DNA from 2 places in the Streptomyces sp. NPDC001492 genome. Region 2 is predicted to be linked to the other one. Evidence: riboswitches for the same ligand, from Rfam matches in the RefSeq annotation. Region 2 holds a riboswitch; the other holds the start of a gene.
What was found. Region 2 has a riboswitch for S-adenosylmethionine ahead of thrC (threonine synthase). Riboswitches for the same ligand answer to the same signal wherever they lie in the genome.

Region 1 (6,140 bases), on a different contig from region 2:
ACGGTGAGTTCATCGAGGTCCACGAGCCGCTCAGCCAGGACGCCCTGCACACCCTCACGGCGCACGAGCAGTACAAGCCGGCCGAGATCGGCCCGACGGTCGACGAGAACGGCGTCGAGCGCAAGGTCAAGGGCTCCGAGAAGCTGCGCGCCAAGCTGAGCGAGGCGTACTACGGCGAGGAGTCCCAGATTCCGAAGCCGACCGTCGAGGAGTACAGGGAGATCACGAGCGGCCACGGCCACCACTGATCGCTGCGGCTCGCCACGCCACGGCAGAAGGGCCCCCGTCCGGTTCTCGGACGGGGGCCCTTCTCCATGCCCTGAGCTGGATAGGGTGGCCTCACACTCGTTTTCTTCTTCTACGACGACCAGGAGCGGCCCTATGAGCGCTGTGACCCCCGCTGGAGGCGACACCGCGGCGGGCCGATCCTGGCCCGAGGTACTGAACGCCCTGCTGTACGGCCGTGACCAGAGCGCCGAGGCGACCTTCTGGGCGATGGACCAGATCATGCGGGGCGAGGCGACCGACGCGCAGATCGCCGGGTTCGTGGTGGCGCTCAGGGCCAAGGGCGAGACCGTCGAGGAGATCAACGGGCTGGTCCGGGCGATGTACGAGCACGCCAACGTGATCGAGGTGCCCGGCCGGACCGTCGACATCGTCGGCACCGGCGGTGACGGCGCGAAGACCGTGAACATCTCCACCATGTCCGCGATCGTCATCGCCGGCACGGGCGCGAAGGTCGTCAAGCACGGCAACCGGGCCGCCTCCTCGGCGTCCGGTGCCTCGGACGTCCTGGAGAAGCTCGGCGTCAATCTGGAGCTGACGCCGAAGCGGGTCGCGGAGGTCGCCGAGGAAGCCGGGATCACCTTCTGCTTCGCCATCAAGTTCCACCCGGCACTGCGTCACGTGGGCGCCGCGCGCGGCCAGTTGGGCATCCGTACGGTGTTCAACGCGCTCGGCCCGCTGACCAACCCGGCGCGGGTGAGGGCGCAGGCCGTCGGCGTCGCCGATCCGCGCATGGCGCCGATCATCGCCGGTGTCTTCGCCGAACGCGGCAACTCCTCCCTGGTGTTCCGCGGCGACGACGGCTTCGACGAGCTGACGACGACGGCCACCTCGCGCGTCTGGGTCGTCCGCGACGGCAAGGTCACCGAGGAGGCCTTCGACCCCCGTGACGTCGGCCTCGAACTGGTCCCGGTGGAGGCCCTGCGGGGCGGCGACCCGTCGTACAACGCGGAGGTCGCCCGCAGGCTCCTCGACGGCGAGAAGGGCCCCGTACGGGACGCCGTACTGCTGAACTCGGCGGCGGCCCTCGTGGCCCTCGACCCGGGCCCCGGGACGCTGGCCGAGCAGCTCCGGGCCGGCATGGACAAGGCGGCGGAGTCGATCGACTCCGGCGCGGCCAAGCGGGCGCTGGAGCGCTGGGTGGCGGCCAGCAACGCATAGCAGGAGAGCGCGGTCCCGTAATGCGGACACGGGTTGCGGGACCGCGATCACTTCACGTACGTTCCTGTCCAGGTCATGAGTGACAGTCATGAGGCCCCGGCCGACTGTCCGGCAACCCTCCGTCCGTGGCGGGGTGCCCCGGGTGAAGACCAGGCCGTAGGCAGCGAGGTCTACGGCAAGCGCGGACCCCTCGAGCAACCAGGGGTCCTGGTCGTCGAGGAGCCTTCCGTGAGCAAGCGAATGCGATAGGGCCGCAGAGCCCCGCCTCCGCATCCCCTTTCCTTTTCACGCCCCTGCTTGAGCCGTGCCGCTCGCGGGGCGAATTCCGCCTGCTTCCACGGGAGTTCCGCCATGTCTGTCTCCACCGCTGCCGTCGCCACCTCCATTTGTGCCCCTCTGCCCGTTCTAGGCAGGGATGTCACCGTCCCGCTCGTCACGGGCGGCGAAGTCACCTATGCGGCACTCGACTACGCGGCCAGCGCGCCGGCCCTCCAGCGGGTGTGGGACGACGTCGCGGCGTACGCGCCCTACTACGGCAGCGTCCACCGCGGCGCCGGCTACCTCTCGCAGCTCTCCACCGACCTGTTCGAGAACGCCCGCAGGACGGTCGCCGAGTTCCTCGACTGCCGCCCCGACGACCAGCTGATCTTCACCCGCTCGACCACGGACTCCCTCAACCTGCTGGCGCAGGCCCTTCCGGCCGACTGCCAGGTCTTCGTCTTCGAGACCGAGCACCACGCCAGCCTGCTGCCCTGGAAGGACGCCCGGGTCACCTACCTCAACGCCCCGCGCACCCCGCAGCAGGCCGTCGAGTCCCTGGAGCGCGCCCTCGCCGGCCGGGACCCCTACGGTCCCGCCCTGGTCTGCGTCACCGGCGCCTCCAACGTCACCGGCGAGCTGTGGCCGGTGCGCGAGCTCGCGGCCGCGGCCCACGCGCACGGCGCCCGTATCGTCCTGGACGCCGCCCAGCTCGCCCCGCACCACCCCGTCTCCGTGCAGGACCTCGACGTCGACTGGGTCGCCTTCTCCGGCCACAAGCTGTACGCGCCCTTCGGCTCCGGCGTGCTGGCCGGCCGCGCGGACTGGCTGCAGGCCGCCGACCCCTACCTCGCGGGCGGCGGCGCCAGCCGCAAGGTCACCCGGCGCGAGGACGGCGGCGTCGACGTGGAATGGCACGACAGCGCCGCCCGCCACGAGGCCGGCTCCCCGAACGTGATCGGCGCCTACTCCATCGCCTCCGCCTGCAAGGCGCTCACCGAGGCCGGCTTCGACACCCTGGTCGCCCGCGAGCAGCACCTGATCGAGAAGGTCCGCGCGGGCCTGGCGGAGGTCCCGCAGGTCAAGGTGCTGTCCCTCTTCGGCGACGACGCGCCCCGGGTCGGCGTCCTCTCCTTCGTCGTCGAGGGCTGGAACAGCTCGCACTTCGCCGCCGCGCTCTCCGCCGAGTACGGCATCGGCGTCCGCGACGGCCTCTTCTGCGCCCACCCGCTGGTGCGCACCCTCCTGGGCAGCGACCCCCAGACGCAGGGCGAGTGCGGCGCCCCCGAGGCCGCCCCCGGCGAAAAGTCCCTCAACGCCATCCGCGTCAGCTTCGGCGCCGGCACCCCCGACGAGCACGTCGAGCGCTTCGTCACCGCCGTCAAGGAACTGGTGACGGACGGCGCGAAGTGGCAGTACCGCACGGAGGACGGCCGCTGCGTCCCCGCGGTCTGAGCAGCGGCACCTTTAGGGGCGCGAGGACCTGCGCGACCAGCCCCGACGGGCCGGGAGTCGCACACGAACCGCGCCCCGCAAAGGCCTAGGCGCCCCTCACGAGTCCAGCCCGATGGCAAACGCGGCCTCAAGGTCATGCTGCGAGTACGTCCGAAACGCAACATGCGTGTCCGTGGCCTCGACACCGGGGATCTTGCTGATGCTGCCAGGGATCACATCAGCAAGATCCTCATGCTGCTTCACCCGAACCATCGCGATCAGGTCATACGTCCCGGTCACGGAAAAAACCTCACTCACGCTCTCCAGCGAAGCGATCCGCTCTGCGATCTCGGGGATCCGGTCCACGCTGGTCTTGATGAGGACGATCGCGGTGATCACGGCTGGTTCTCTCCCTTGGGGGCCATTGTTGGGCCTCTCACCCTACTCGCGGTCCAGCCGGCCTGGTCTTTCTGCCGGGGGTCCGGGGGTTGTCCCCCGGGAAGACACAGCAGTGGTACGGCCGAACCGGACCCAGGCGTAGACGAAGCCCAGGCCGAAGCCCACCAGGTGGGCCAGATAGGCCACCCCCGGTCCCGTCGCCGCATGCCTGGCCGCCAGCCACTGCAGGGCCGCCCAGAAGGGCAGCACGATCCAGGCAGGGAAGCGCAGGGGCAGGAAGAACAGGAACGGCAGAAGACTGGTCACCCGTGCCCCGGGGAACAGGTACAGAAACGCGCCCAGGACCGCTGAGATCGCCCCGGACGCGCCGACCAGGGACTGCTGGGACGTGGAGTTCGCCGCCGCGTACCCCAGCAGGGCGAGGTAGCCGCAGCCGACGTAGAAGAGCGTGAACTGGACGCGGCCCATCCGTTCCTCGGTCATCGCCCCGAAGACGTAGAGGAAGAGCATGTTGCCGAGCAGGTGCACCCAGCTGCCGTGCACGAACAGAGCCGTGGCGGGGGTCAGGGCGGCCCTGGGGGAGCCCTGGAACAGCTCGGCCGGGACGACACCCCAGCGGTGGAAATAGGTGCGCTGGGCGGCGAGCAGCGCGTCGCCGGAGCCGTGGGCCGGATCGAGGCCGGCCGCCGGGCCGGTCACGAAGAGCAGACAGCACAGGGTGATCAGCGTGTACGTCATGGGCGCCGAGGGGCGCCGGATCGCTCTGCCGACGGTCGCGCTCCACTTGCCGATCATGAACACAGAGCATGACGTAACGGGACGCAGTCGCACAGACCGCCTCGCCGCCGTGGACGGACGGGCGGCGAGTCCGTGCCAGGCCGTAGGGTACGAGCCACACGCCCGGGGAAGCTCGGGCGTCGTTGACAATAGAAGACCTAGAAGGAAAGAGCACAGGCACGATGACGGTTCCCCTCCCGACCGCCACGACGCGGTGGCGCTGCACCCTCTGCGGCAACCTCACGCGTTTCGACGTGACCCGCTCGTCGAAGGTGGTCGAGTACGTCCACCTCGATCTGGCCGGCGAGCCGAAGGTCGAGGAGCGCGAGGTGGTCAGTGAGACCATCGAGTCGGTGCGCTGTCGCTGGTGCAACGCGGTGGATCAGGTGGAACTCGTGGACAGGCCGGGCGCCGACTCCTGAGCGGAGCGGCCCCACAGGTAATGGGGTGTGACGGATGGTGGAGACCACAGGCGGGGGGCCGGGCGACGGCACCGCTGAGGTGCTTGACCGTCCGCTGCCCGACGGAGTGCGCCGCAGGGTCGTCCAGATCGTCTCGGACGGCTTCGGCGGGCTGACCGTCGGCGAACTGCCCGCACAGCTGAGGCAGTACGCCCGTTTCGCGCCGAACCGGCGGGCCAAGTTCGCCGGCAACGCGATGGCGGCCGCGCTGGAGACCGATCCGCTGTTCCGGCAGCGCATCGGGGAGAAGCTGAGAGAGGCCCAGCCGGAACTCACCGGCGCTCTCGACTCCGGCTCGCCGCCCCCGGCCGCGGATCCGCTCGACGTGGCGGCCGCGGCCTATGTTCTGCGGCCCACCGGCTGGGTGAAGCTGGTGACCGCGGCCGGCGAGGAGGCCCAGCGGGCCGATGCCGAGCGCGCCGACGAGGAGAGCCGGGCCGAGCTGGAGCGGCTGCGTGCGGAGCTCGACCGGGCCCGGGAGCAGACCCGGGTCGACACCGAGCGGCTCCGTGCCGAGCTGGACGCCGCCAAGAAGGAGGCCGACTCGCTGCACCGCAAGCTGCGGGCGGCCCACAGCGACGTCAAGCGGGGCGAGGCCGCCCTGCGCAAGATCCAGGGCGAGGTCGAGACCGTACGCGCCGAGGCGCAGGCCCAGGTGTCCGCCGCCGAGAGCGAGTCCCGGCGGCTGAAGTCGCGGCTCGGGGAGGCGGAGGCCGCCCTGGAGGCCACGCGCAAAGCAGCGCGCGAGGGGCGCAGTGTCGAGGACATGCGCGTGCGCCTGCTTCTGGACACCGTCCTGGACGCGGCCCAGGGACTGCGCAGGGAGCTGGCGCTGCCGCCGGTGTCCGTACGGCCGGCGGAGACCGTCGATGCGGTCGAACCGGGACGAATGACCCCGAAGGACATCGCTGCGCGCGCTTTGTCCGAGAACGACCCCGCGATCCTGGACCAGTTGCTCGCACTGCCGCAGGCGCACCTGGTCGTCGACGGTTACAACGTCACCAAAACGGGTTATCCCCAAATGCCTCTGGAGAAGCAGCGGTTGAGGCTCCTCGGGCAGCTTTCGCAACTCGCTGCACAGACCGGCGCCGAGGTCACCTGTGTCTTCGACGGGGCCGAGCTGGCCGCTCCGGTGCTGCTCGCGCCGCCGCGCGGAGTGCGGGTGCTGTTCTCCAAACCGGGCGTCACGGCGGACGAGTTGATCCGCCAGCTGGTGCGCGCGGAGCCCCCCGGGAGGCCCGTGATCGTGGCTTCCACGGACCGCGAGGTGGCCGACGGAGTGGCCCGCGCGGGGGCGCGGCCCATCGCCTCGGCGATGCTCCTGAAGCGGCTGTCCTGAAGCCGCTTCCCGGGCCGCTGTCCCGT
Region 2 (6,140 bases):
CCTCGCCCAGCTCGGCGTAGGCGCCCGCTTCCCGCGACAGCACCAGCGCGCACCCCTCGTCGGAGACGACCGGCACCTCCTTCGCCACCAGGTTCATGCCGTCCCGGATCGGGTTGACGAGGGCCACGTCGGCCAGCCGGTAGGCGGCCAGCGAGCGCGCGAAGTCGTCCTTGACGTGCAGCACGACCGGTGTCCAACCCGGCGTCCCGAAGCGGGAGTTGATCTCCTCGGCCACCCGCTGCACCTCGGCCGTGTAGTCGCGGTAGACGGCGAGGTCCTGCCGGGAGGGGTAGGCGAACGCGACGTGCACGACCCGCTCCCGCCACTCGGGCCGGTCCTCCAGCAGCTGCCGGTACGCCAGCAGCCCGCGCACGATGTTCTTCGACAGCTCGGTGCGGTCGACCCGTACGACCGTTTTGCGGCCGGCGCCGATCTCCTCCCGCAGCGCGGCCATGCGCTCGGCCACATCGGTCTCGTGCGACCGCTTGCGCAGGAAGTCCGCGTCCGCGCCGAGGCCGTGCACGCCGATCCGGGTGCCGCCGAGGCCGCCCACCACCGCCGCGGCGCACGCCGTGAACGCGTCCGCCCAGCGCCGGGTCAGAAAGCCCAGCCGGTCGGCGCCCAGCATGCCGTGCAGCAGCTGCTCGGCGATGTCGTCCGGCAGTATCCGGAAGTAGTCCACCGGCGCCCACGGCGTGTGCGAGAAGTGCCCGATCCTGAGGTCCGGCCGCACTTCCCGCAGCATCCCCGGCACCAGACACAGGTGGTAGTCCTGCACCAGCACCGCCGCGCCCTCGGCCGCCTCCTGGGCGAGCGCCTCGGCGAAGGCGCGGTTGTAGGTCTCGTACGACGCCCACTGCCGCCGGAACTCCGCGTCGAAGACCGGCTCGAGCGGCGTCTGGTACAGCATGTGGTGCACGAACCACAGCACGGAGTTCGCGATGCCGTTGTACGCGTCGGCGTGCACACCGGCCGGGATGTCCAGCATCCGCACACCGTCCTCGCCGACCCCGCGCCGTACCGCCTCGCGGTCGCCGTCGGACAGCGCCGAGCACACCCACAGGGCGTCCGCGTCGGGCCCGATCGCGGACAGGCCGGAGACCAGCCCGCCGCCGCCGCGCCTGGCGGCCAGCGAGCCGTCCTCCTGCACTTCGTACGAGACCGGGCCGCGATTGGACGCGACCAGTACCTGATGACCAGCGGCGTGCGTGGAAGCCATACGCCTCAACCTAGCCCGGCCCGGAAACGCTCAAACGTACGGCTGGGCTCTGCGGGTGGACCGTATACACCGCCGGCACCGCGTTACGCGCCGCCTCAGGCGACCTTGCGCGACGCGTACTCCGCGATCTCCACCATCGGCGGCCGCTCCTCCGTGTCCACGGAGTAGGTGCGCGGCTCGAAGCCGTCCTCGCCCCGTTCGAACTGGGTGAGGGAGGGACGGATGAGATGGCCGCGGGCCAGCCGCAGCTGTGCCGTGCGGTAGATCGCGGCGGACATCCGGCCCAGCGCCTGCCCGTCCTGGTGCCGGTGCTTGCGCACCCCGACGTCCACCTGGGCGAGTGCGTCGAGGCCCACCAGGTGCAGGGCGTCGACCAGCATGCCCAGCTCGACGCCGTACCCGACGGGGAACGGCAGCTGTTCCAGCAGGCTGCGCCGGGCCGCGTACTCGCCGCCGAGCGGCTGCACGAAGCCCGCCAGCTGCGGCCAGTGCATGTTCAGCAGCGGGCGTGCCATCAGCTCGGTGACCCGGCCGCCCTGGCCCTGGGCGCCGGCCAGCGGACGGTCGTACATGCCCTTGACGAGGTCGACCCCAGGGTCGGTGAGCAGCGGGCCGACGATGCCGGAGACGAAGTCGGAGGAGAACTCCTTCAGGTCGGCGTCGATGAAGCAGACGATGTCCCCGCTCGTGACCAGGAGCGAGCGCCACAGCACCTCGCCCTTGCCGGGGACGGTCGGGATGCGGGGCAGGATGTCGTCGCGGTGGACGACCCTGGCCCCGGCCGCCGCGGCGACCTCGGACGTGCGGTCGGTGGACCCCGAGTCGACTACGACGATCTCGTCGACGAGCGGGACCTGCTGCATCAGGTCATGACGGATGATCGCGACGATGTCGCCGACCGTCTCCTCCTCGTTGAGCGCGGGCAGCACGACGCTGACCGACTGTCCCGACCGCTGCTTGGCGGCGAGGATCCTGTGGAGGGGGCGGTCGGTCAGGGACCAGGAGCGGGTGCTCAGCCAGCGCTCGACTTCTTCCAGCACGTAGGCGGCTCCTCTGCGTTCTCTCGGCGAGCATGCGATCTGTGATCCATCTCGCGGTTCGGACGACTATCTCAACTGTCCTGGCCTTCGGTTACAGTCTTGAACAACGCTGGTGACCATCGCATGTCGGGGATCGCCCGGCGTTTACAACCGCATACCGCTCATCCAGAGGGGCAGAGGGATACGGCCCGATGAAGCCCCGGCAACCCTCCAGCCGGTCTCGTACCGATCGATGCTGATCGTTCCGCGAGGCTCCCGGCTAGGGAAGGTGCCAAATCCGTCTCACGGCGAGATGCGCCGTGAGGAAGATGAGGAGAAAGGGCCTCGCCTCACATGGCTGCGCAGACTGTTGCAAGCACCACCGACTCCACGACCGTCGACCTCGGTCCCGCCGCGGCGCTCTCCTGCCGCGAGTGCGGTCACCAGGTGCCCCTCGGCCCGGTCTTCGCCTGCGAGGAGTGTTTCGGCCCGCTCGAGATCGCGTACGACTTCTCGGCCTACGACACCGAGGAGCTCCGCAAGCAGATCGAGGCGGGTCCCGCGAACATCTGGCGTTACGCGCCCCTGCTGCCGGTCCCGGCGGACGTGGCCGACAAGCCCAACATCAACCCCGGTTGGACCAAGCTGGTCAAGGCCGACAACCTCGCCCGCGAGCTGGGCGTGACCGGCGGACTGTACGTCAAGGACGACTCCGGCAACCCGACGCACTCCTTCAAGGACCGAGTCGTCGCCCAGGCCATCGAGGCCGCCCGCGCCTTCGACTTCACCACCCTGTCCTGCTCGTCCACCGGCAACCTGGCCGGTGCGGTGGGTGCCGCGGCCGCCCGCGCCGGCTTCCGGTCCTGCGTGTTCATCCCGCACGACCTGGAGCAGGGCAAGGTCGTCATGGCCGCGGTCTACGGCGGCGAACTCGTCGGCATCGACGGCAACTACGACGACGTGAACCGCTTCTGCTCCGAGCTGATCGGCGACCCGGCCGGCGAGGGCTGGGGCTTCGTCAACGTCAACCTGCGGCCGTACTACGCCGAGGGCTCCAAGACCCTGGCGTACGAGATCTGCGAGCAGCTCGGCTGGCGGCTGCCGGACCAGCTGGTCGTACCGATCGCCTCCGGCTCTCAGCTCACGAAGATCGACAAGGGGCTGCAGGAGCTGATCAAGCTCGGGCTCGTCGAGGACAAGCCGTACAAGATCTTCGGGGCGCAGGCGGAAGGGTGCAGCCCTGTCTCCGTCGCGTACAAGGCGGGGCACGACGTCGTACGGCCGCAGAAGCCGAACACGATCGCCAAGTCGCTGGCCATCGGCAACCCGGCGGATGGTCCCTACGTTCTCGACATTGCCCGGCGCACCGGGGGTGCGGTGGAGGATGTCAACGACGAGCAGATCGTCGATGCCATTCGGCTGCTCGCCAAGACCGAGGGGATCTTCGCGGAGACCGCCGGTGGGGTGACGGTGGGCGTGACGCGCAAGTTGATCGAGAACGGTGTTCTCGACCCTGCTCTCACGACCGTCGTGCTGAACACGGGCGATGGCCTCAAGACCCTCGACGCGGTGGCCGGTACGGGGCTCACCGCGACGATTCGCCCGAGCCTTGAGTCGTTCCGTGAGGCGGGGCTCGCCTAGCAGGTAGTTGTTCGTCTGCGGGCCGGTGGGGGCTGGTCGCGCCCCGCGGCGGAGCCGCAAATCGACACAGCCCCGCGCCCCTGAAGACAAAGGCCCGTTTCCCTGACCGGAGGTTCATCGTGAGCGTCAACGTCCGTATCCCGACCATCCTGCGTACCTACACCGGCGGGCAGGCCGAGGTGACTGCCGAAGGTGGCACCCTCGGTGAGGTCATCGCCGATCTGGAGAAGAATCACACCGGCATCGCCGCCCGCGTTCTCGACGACCAGGGCAAGCTGCGCCGCTTCGTCAACGTGTACGTGAACGACGACGATGTTCGGTTCGAGCAGGGGCTGGAGACGGCGACTCCGGACGGGGCGGGCGTCTCGATCATTCCGGCCGTGGCCGGAGGCTGAGCGAAACAGGTCGGACGACCGATTATTACCGTCGGTAACGCTGATTACCGAGAGTTCATCGAATTGCCCCCTCCGTGAGAGAAGCGGAGGGGGCAATTCTGCATGGTTGAGCACGGTACAGTTGGGGAACCTGCTCGACTCCGCTTGCCGCATGCATATGAGTTCCTGCTTCTCGGGCAGCGAGAAGTAGCCAAAGTGTGCAGGTTTTTTGCGTCTTATGCTCCATTTATGGGGCCCGACTTGCCCTGAATTCGGGCGAATTCTCCGTAAATTCCCGACCGGTCGTGCCCGGAATTCTCGTCCGATTGACCTGTTGCAGACGGCAGTTGGACAGATACATTCAGCCGCGGTCGACGCGTTCCGGCGCACGCCCCCAACCGTGGGGGGTGAGGTCTGACCCGGATCCGCGAAGTGTGGATCTGTGCAAGGGCCAGTAATAGGGGAGTTAGGCATGGCTCAGGGCACCGTCAAGTGGTTCAACGCGGAGAAGGGGTACGGCTTCATCGCGGTCGACGGTGGTGCGGATGTTTTCGTCCACTACAGTGCGATTCAGATGGACGGCTACCGCACCCTGGAAGAGGGTCAGCGGGTCGATTTCGAGATCTCGCAGGGCCAGAAGGGGCCGCAGGCGGACATGGTCCGTCTGGCGACCAGCTGAAGCACGCGCCGGGTTAACTGCAGCGACGTTCTTCTGTTCTTGATCGAAGGGTCCGCACCTGAGGGGGCGGGCCCTTCGGCATGCCCGGAGGGCCTGGACCGGTCCGGGGCGGGTGCCGTCGGTACGGGAGCGGCTCGCGCCCGCCCGCGCCCGGCCACCACCCCTCGGCGAGCCCGCTCCGCGGGCGCACCTTGCACTCGGGGGGGCCGAGTGCTAATCATTGGCGTTAGCACTCTGAAGGTGAGAGTGACAATGAAGGACCGGGTCGGTGAGGCCCGCAGGCCGGGTGGGGAAGGAACCCACGAGGTGTGCGAGCCGTCCGTCGCGGGCGCGGGCGCGGTCCGAAGGAATCACCCCCAGTCCTGGAGGGACCACTTCACATGGCCAAGATCATCGCGTTCGACGAGGAGGCGCGGCGCGGCCTCGAGCGCGGCATGAACCAGCTCGCGGACGCCGTGAAGGTGACGCTCGGCCCCAAGGGCCGCAACGTCGTCCTCGAGAAGAAGTGGGGCGCCCCCACGATCACCAACGATGGTGTCTCCATCGCCAAGGAGATCGAACTCGAGGACCCGTACGAGAAGATCGGCGCCGAGCTGGTCAAGGAAGTCGCCAAGAAGACGGACGACGTCGCCGGTGACGGTACGACCACCGCGACCGTTCTCGCCCAGGCCCTGGTCAAGGAGGGCCTGCGCAACGTAGCCGCCGGCGCCAACCCGATGGCCCTCAAGCGCGGTATCGAGAAGGCCGTCGAGGCCGTCTCCGGTGCCCTGCTCGAGCAGGCGAAGGATGTCGAGACCAAGGAGCAGATCGCTTCGACGGCCTCCATCTCCGCCGCCGACACCCAGATCGGCGAGCTCATCGCCGAGGCGATGGACAAGGTCGGCAAGGAAGGCGTCATCACCGTCGAGGAGTCCCAGACCTTCGGTCTGGAGCTGGAGCTCACCGAGGGTATGCGCTTCGACAAGGGCTACATCTCGGCGTACTTCGCCACCGACATGGAGCGGATGGAGGCGTCGCTCGACGACCCGTACATCCTGATCGCCAACTCCAAGATCGCTTCCGTCAAGGATCTGCTCCCGCTCCTGGAGAAGGTCATGCAGTCGGGCAAGCCGCTGCTGATCATCGCCGAGGACGTCGAGGGCGAGGCCCTGTCGACCCTGGTCGTCAACAAGATCCGCGGCACCTTCAAGTCCGTCGCCGTCAAGGCC

Region 1: it holds a riboswitch for S-adenosylmethionine, as region 2 does, so the genes downstream of both, ACWC1K_RS37030 (aminotransferase class V-fold PLP-dependent enzyme) here and thrC (threonine synthase) in region 2, are expected to answer to the same signal.

The regions. Positions count from the first base shown of each region.
Region 1 is NZ_JBSFHW010000038.1:94,364-100,503, reverse strand. It holds gene qcrB (cytochrome bc1 complex cytochrome b subunit) at 1-248, shown strand, start outside; gene trpD (anthranilate phosphoribosyltransferase) at 382-1,446, shown strand; SAM riboswitch class IV at 1,518-1,634, shown strand; gene ACWC1K_RS37030 (aminotransferase class V-fold PLP-dependent enzyme) at 1,798-3,159, shown strand; gene ACWC1K_RS37025 (Lrp/AsnC family transcriptional regulator) at 3,256-3,537, opposite strand; gene ACWC1K_RS37020 (rhomboid family intramembrane serine protease) at 3,580-4,332, opposite strand; gene ACWC1K_RS37015 (hypothetical protein) at 4,497-4,736, shown strand; gene ACWC1K_RS37010 (NYN domain-containing protein) at 4,771-6,114, shown strand.
Region 2 is NZ_JBSFHW010000102.1:221-6,360, forward strand. It holds gene ACWC1K_RS50325 (alpha,alpha-trehalose-phosphate synthase (UDP-forming)) at 1-1,219, opposite strand, end outside; gene ACWC1K_RS50330 (glucosyl-3-phosphoglycerate synthase) at 1,315-2,259, opposite strand; SAM riboswitch class I at 2,418-2,574, shown strand; gene thrC (threonine synthase) at 2,593-3,879, shown strand; gene ACWC1K_RS50340 (MoaD/ThiS family protein) at 3,999-4,274, shown strand; gene ACWC1K_RS50345 (cold-shock protein) at 4,726-4,932, shown strand; gene groL (chaperonin GroEL) at 5,313-6,140, shown strand, end outside.